2 linked regions of the Oharaeibacter diazotrophicus genome follow. The protein of the gene in region 1 binds, or shares a complex with, the protein of each later gene. Links are inferred from orthologs where the notes say so. Each region holds a gene or a part of one and is shown on either strand. Other genes may lie near its edges. The genes, in order: trxB and trxA.

The links.
Region 2: the proteins of trxB (region 1) and trxA are in contact, whole or in part, in a crystal structure (PDB 1F6M), measured with the Escherichia coli proteins. The link is inferred for Oharaeibacter diazotrophicus from one-to-one orthologs.

The regions. Positions count from the first base shown.
Region 1 is NZ_SNXY01000010.1:392,167-395,256, reverse strand. What follows is about bases 42-2,819. They hold trxB (thioredoxin-disulfide reductase), read left to right. Parts: upstream 42-836; coding sequence 837-1,802; downstream 1,803-2,819. Other genes in these bases: EDD54_RS19490 (LysR family transcriptional regulator), read left to right, coding at 1,929-2,819; EDD54_RS19500 (Lrp/AsnC family transcriptional regulator), read right to left, coding at 62-529; EDD54_RS19505 (mitochondrial fission ELM1 family protein), read left to right, coding at 42-93. In the rest of the region: more of EDD54_RS19505, read left to right, coding at 1-41.
Region 2 is NZ_SNXY01000008.1:472,554-475,845, forward strand. Bases 1-2,980 are described here. They hold trxA (thioredoxin), read right to left. Parts: upstream 1,661-2,980; coding sequence 1,340-1,660; downstream 1-1,339. Other genes in these bases: EDD54_RS14480 (bifunctional folylpolyglutamate synthase/dihydrofolate synthase), read left to right, coding at 1-1,265; addA (double-strand break repair helicase AddA), read right to left, coding at 1,756-2,980. Outside these bases: more of addA, read right to left, coding at 2,981-3,292. UniProt on the Escherichia coli protein: Participates in various redox reactions through the reversible oxidation of its active center dithiol to a disulfide and catalyzes dithiol-disulfide exchange reactions.

The sequences.
Region 1 (3,090 bases):
GACGCCACGCCCGCGATGGCCGAGGCCATCCGGGCGCGCTTCGCGGCGCTACGGATGGGTCTCACGGGATCGGCACCACCGGCTCGTTCTTGACCTGGCGCAGCGTCAGGCTGGTGCGCACGGCGCCGACATTCGGCGCCTTGGTCAGTTCCTCGATCACGAAGGCCTGGAAGGTCTTGAGGTCGGGCGCGACGCATTTCAGGATGAAGTCGACGTCGCCGGACAGCATCCAGCACTCGCGCACGATCGGCCAAGAGCGCACGCGCTCCTCGAAGGCGACGAGGTCGGCCTCGGCCTGGGAGGCGAGCCCGACCATGGCGAACATGGTGATGTCCCAGCCCACCATCTTCTCGTCGAGCAACGCCCGGTAGCCGGTGATGACGCCGGCTTCCTCGAGCGCCCGGACCCGGCGCAGGCACGGCGGCGCCGAAATGCCGACCCGGCGGGCCAGCTCGACGTTGGTCATGCGCCCGTCGCTCTGGAGTTCCTTCAGGATCTTCCAGTCGATGGCGTCGAGGCGGACTTTCAACGGTGTCTCCGGCGGATCTGCCGCGCGATCCCGTCGGCGCGCGGACGGCGCCGCCCGCGGGGGCGGACGCCGGCCAACCTACACGCTTCCCACGGATTCGCGAAAGGATCTTGCGCGCCGGGTGCTCGCCCTCGTCGGCGGGGCGGCCGGAGTCGATCATTTTCGCGAGAGAATTGCTGTGGAGCGCCGGAACCGTCGGCCGTGCCGACCGGGACCTCCCTTGAAAGCCCCGCGCGCGACACCTACCCTGACGGTCTGCCCACGGCGCCGCCCGCGCGCCCGCTTCCAGTCGAGAGGTTTCCGCGCGATGGCGCACCACCGGTCCAAGGTCCTGATCGTCGGCTCCGGTCCGGCGGGCTACACCGCCGCGATCTACGCCGCCCGCGCCATGCTGGAGCCGATCCTGGTCTCCGGTCTGCAGCAGGGCGGCCAGCTGACGATCACCACCGACGTCGAGAACTACCCGGGCTTCGCCGAGCCGATCCAGGGCCCCTGGCTGATGGACCAGATGCGCGCCCAGGCCGAGCACATGGGCACGCGCCTCGTCGCCGACCACGTCGTCAAGGCCGAGATCGCCGGCGGCGGACCGTTCCGCCTCGTCGGCGACAGCGGCGACACCTATGCCGGCGACGCGCTGATCGTCGCCACCGGTGCCCAGGCGCGCTGGCTCGGCCTGCCCTCGGAGGAGACCTTCAAGGGGTTCGGCGTCTCGGCCTGCGCCACCTGCGACGGCTTCTTCTACCGTGGCAAGCACGTACTGGTCGTCGGCGGCGGCAACACCGCGGTCGAGGAGGCGCTCTATCTCACCCACCACGCCGCCAAGGTGACGCTGATCCACCGCCGCGACCACTTCCGCGCCGAGCGGGTGATGCAGCAGCGCCTGTTCGACAACCCGAAGATCGAGGTGATCTGGAACACCGCGCTCGACGAGGTGCTCGGCACCCGCGGCTTCCCGCCGTCGGTCAACGGTGCGCGGCTCCGCAACGTCGCCACCGGCGCGACGAGCGAGATCGCCGTCGACGGCATCTTCGTCGCGATCGGCCACGCTCCCGCCGTGGAATTGTTCAAGGATCAGCTGCGCCTGAAGCCGTCGGGCTACCTCTGGACCGAGCCGGGCAGCACCCGGACGTCGGTTCCGGGCGTCTTCGCCGCCGGCGACGTCGCCGACGAGGTGTTCCGGCAGGCGGTCACCGCCGCCGGCATGGGCTGCATGGCCGCGCTCGAGGCCGAGCGCTGGCTGGCCGAGACCGCCTTCCGCGAGGCGGCCGAATGACGACGCGTCCGTGACGCCCCCGGGGAACGGGGCGTCGCGGACCGGGGACGACGCGGGATTCGCGGGCAGAGCGCGGTAGACGGGGACGGAAAGCACGGCCCCGCACCGCGAGAGGGGGCGCCGATGATGGACTGGGACAAGCTCAGGATCTTCCACGCCGCGGCTCGGGCGGGCAGTTTCACCCACGCCGGCGACGTGCTGTCGATGAGCCAGTCCGCCGTCAGCCGGCAGGTCGGCGCGCTGGAACAGGACCTCGGCGTGCCGCTGTTCCACCGGCACGCCCGCGGCCTGATCCTCACCGAACAGGGCGAACTGCTCTACCGGGCCGCCCACGACGTGCTGATGAAGCTCGAGGACGTCCAGAGCCGGCTGACCGACAGCCGCGAGCGCCCCTCGGGCTCGCTGCGCGTAACCACCACGGTCGGCCTCGGTTCGACCTGGCTGACCTCGCGCATGCACGAGTTCATCGACCTCTATCCCGAGGTGCAGCTGCAGCTGATCCTCGACGACGTCGAGCTCGACCTCGCCATGCGTCAGGCCGACGTCGCGATCCGGCTGCGCCAGCCGACGCAGCCGGACCTGATCCAGCGCAAGCTGTTCACCGTCCATTTCCACCTCTACGCCTCGCCGCACTACGTCAAGCGCTTCGGCTCGCCGCGCACGATCGAGGAGCTCGAGGGCCATCGCATCGTCACCTTCGGCGCGGCGGCGCCGGCCTATCTGCGCGACATGAACTGGCTGGAGAGCGCCGGCCGGGCCTACGACAATCCCCGCGTGCCGGTGCTCCGGGTCAACAACATCGTCGCGATCAAACGCGCGGTGCAGCGCGGCATCGGCATCGCCCTCCTGCCCGACTACCTGATCGAGACCGACAGCGGGCTGGCGCAGCTGATCCCGGAGGTCGACCTGCCCTCCTTCGACACCTATTTCGTCTATCCCGACGAACTCCGGAACAGCGCCCGCGTCCACGCCTTCCGCGACTTCCTCGTCTCCAAGGCACAGCGCTGGAGCTTCTGAGGGCGGGCGAAGGTCATGCTAGCACGGGGTGGTGTGCCCGGGGACGGACGCGCCCTCGCCCGCGCATCCTTTCCTGCACCCGTGCCGGACCATTCCGACGTCGCCGGCGGCTGCCACCGCAATGGCGGACGCGAAGCGGACGAACGTCCGCGACCCGCCCTCGAGATTGTCCATGAGCGCTCCGCCATGACGGTGCGTCGGCGGAATGGTCGGCGTTCGCCGCTAGAGCAAGCGACGCCACGCCGTTGCCGCGCCGCGCGCATCGCGCCCG
Region 2 (3,292 bases), on another replicon or contig:
TGACGCTCGGCCGGATCGAGCGGCTGCTGGCCGCGCTCGGCAATCCCGAGCGGCGGGTGCCGCCGGTGTTCCACGTCGCCGGCACCAACGGCAAGGGCTCCACGGTCGCCTTCCTCCGGGCGATGCTGGAGGCGGCCGGATACCGGGTCCACACCGACACCTCGCCGCATCTCGTCACCTTCAACGAGCGCTTCCGCCTCGCCGAGGCGCCCGGCGTCAGCCGGATCGTCGACGACGCCCGGCTGACCGACGCGCTGGCGCGGGTGGAGAAGGCCAACGGCGACGAGCCGATCACCCTGTTCGAGCTGCTGACCGCCGCCGGCTTCCTGCTGTTCGCCGAGGTGCCCGCCGACATCCTGCTGCTCGAGGTCGGCCTCGGAGGCCGGTTCGACAGCACCAACGTGATCGACGCGCCGCTGGTCTCGGTGGTGACCGCGATTTCGCTCGACCACCAGACCTTCCTCGGCGACACCGTCGAGAAGATCGCCTTCGAGAAGGCCGGCATCTTCAAGCGCGGCCGGCCCGCCGTGGTGCAGCCGCCGTCGGATCCGGTCCGCGCCGTGTTCGAGGACGTCGCCCGCCGGGTCGGCGCCGGGCCGCTGCTGATCGGTGGCCAGGACTGGACCGCCTACGAGGAGCGCGGCCGGCTGGTGTTCCAGGACGACGACGGCCTCCTCGACCTGCCGCGGCCGCGGCTGCCCGGCCGTCACCAGATCCAGAACGCCGGCGGCGCCGTCGCCGCGCTCCGGGCGAGCGGGCTCGACGTGCCGGTGGCGGCGATCGAGCGCGGCCTCGAGACGGTGGACTGGCCGGCGCGCCTGCAGCGGCTCGGCCATGGCCGGCTGGTCGACGCGGCGCCGAAGGGCGCGGAGATCTGGCTCGACGGCGGTCACAATCCCGGCGCCGGCGAGGTGGTGGCGAGCGCCATGGCCGACCTCGAGGACCGGGTCGAGCGGCCGCTGTTCCTGATCGCCGGCATGCTGAACACCAAGGATCCCACCGGCTTCTTCGCGCCGTTCCAGGGCCTCGTCCGTCACGTCTTCACCGTGCCGATCCCGCATTCGGACGCCTCGCGCGACCCGGCGGCGCTCGCCGAGGCGGCGCGGGCGGCCGGTCTCTCGGCCGAGCCGATCGAGACCCCGCTGGCGGCGCTCCGCCTGCTCGCCGAGCGCTGGACGCCCGAGAGGGCGCCGCGGATCCTGATCTGCGGCTCGCTCTACCTCGCCGGCGCCGTGCTCGACGACAACGGCACCCCACCGAAGTAAAGGGGCCGAAACGACGAAGCCCCCGGCGCGGAACGCCGGGGGCTCGTGTTCCGCCTTCGCGCGGACGCGCGGGCTCAGATCGCGGTCTTGATCCAGTCCGACAGCACGCCCTTGGGGGCGGCGCCGACCTTCATGGCGGCCGGCTGGCCGTCCTTGAACAGGATCAGGGTCGGGATCGAGCGGACGCCGTACTTGATCGCGGTGTTGGCGTTCTCGTCGATGTTCAGCTTGGCGATCTCGACCTTGCCGTCGAGCTCGGAGGCGATCTCGTCGAGCGCCGGCGCGATCATGCGGCAGGGGCCGCACCACTCGGCCCAGAAGTCCACCACCACGGGGGTCGACGAGCCCAGCACGTCCGCGTCGAACGTCTGGTCGGTCACTTTCTTGGTCGCCATCGGTCACTCCGATTCCGCCGTCTGGATGTCGGCCGGCCGGTGCCGGCGCGGGTGGGGCGGAAGTCGACCGAACCTATGGGCGCCCCCGCATCCCGTCAAGAACGGCCGGTCCGGCCGGACGATCCCATCTGCGTGAGGATTTCCGCGACCGCGGCGTCGAGCACGGCGGCGGGCACCTCGTCGAGGCGGCCGGTTTCGGTCCACAGGATCGCGCAGCGCACCTTCCGGCCGCCCGCGCGCTCGACGAGCAGGCGGCGGTAGAGCGCGAGCTGGGCGACATAGGCGGGCGGCATCGCGTCGGGCACCACCCGGTTGGTCTTGAAGTCGACGACGAGGACCGCGTCGGGGGTGACCGCCATGCGGTCGATCTGGCCGGAGACGAGGACGCGGCCGCCGGCGGCGTCGACCAGTTCGCCGGCGATGCCGATCTCGGCCCGGCCGGCCGGCCCGAACAGGTCGGCGAGGGCGGGATCGGCGACGACGCCGAGCGCCATGGCGACGAGGCCGTCGCGCTCGGCCGGATCGAGTGCCGGCGCCTCGCGGGCGATCCAGGCGGCGGCGCGGGGACCGCGTTCGGCCGGCTCGATCTCGGGCAGCACCTCGAGCAGGCGATGGACGAGACGGCCGCGCAAGCTGGCCTCGCCGTCGGGCCGGCGGACCGCCTCGATCGGGTCGCGGCGCGGGCCGGCCGGCGCGGCGACGCCGAGGTGCTCGGCGGCCGACGATGGCGTCAAGAGCCGCGGCGCCGGCTCGGACGGGGCGCGGCGGAACAGCCAGTCGGGCAGCGGCGGCTCCGGCGCGGGCGCGGCGACGGCCGAGGCGCCGGCCCCGGGCAAGGGCCGCTTCGCCGTCGACAGGCGCCAGCGCCAGGCGGTCACCGCACCGGCGCGGTCCTTCACCACCTCCGCTTCGGCCGAGAGCGCACCGGCCACCAGCGTGTGCCAGCGGCCGTCGGGCCGGACGCGGTCGCTGCGGATGCCGGCGACGATCAGGCGGTCGCGCGCGCGTGTCAGGCCGACGTAGAGCAGGCGGCGGTATTCGCTCTCCTGCTCGATCCGGTGGCGGTCGAGTTCGGCAGCGACCGGCAGCGGCTTCAGACCCGGCTGGACCCAGACCAGCGCTGCGCCGGGGGCGTCGCCGAGCGTCACCACCGCGGGGGCGTGGCGGGCGCTCGACGGCGCGTCGCCGGGATCGACCAGGAACACCACCGGCGCCTCGAGGCCCTTGGCGCCGTGCACGGTCATGACGCGGACCTCGTCGCGGCCGGCGTCGACCTCGCGCTTGACCTCCTCGTCGAGGTCGCCGAGCCGGCAGACGAGGCCCTGCAGGCTGGCGGTCTCGCGGTCCTCGAAGGCGAAGACGAGGCCGAGGAACTCGTCGATCACCTCGTCGGCCTCGCGGCCGAAGCGAGCGCGATAGGCGGCGCGGGCACCGTCGGGCCCGACGATCTCGGCGAAGAAGGCGTGCGGTTCGAGCCGCCGGGCCCGTGCGGTCCAGACGTCCAGCCGGTCGGCGAGGCGGCGGGCGGCGGGATCGCCGGCCGCGGCGGCGGCGCGGACGGCGGCGTGGAGGCCGTCGGTCCGACCGTGGGCGAGGCGGAAAAGCTCGTCCTCGGAGAGGCCGACCAGCGGC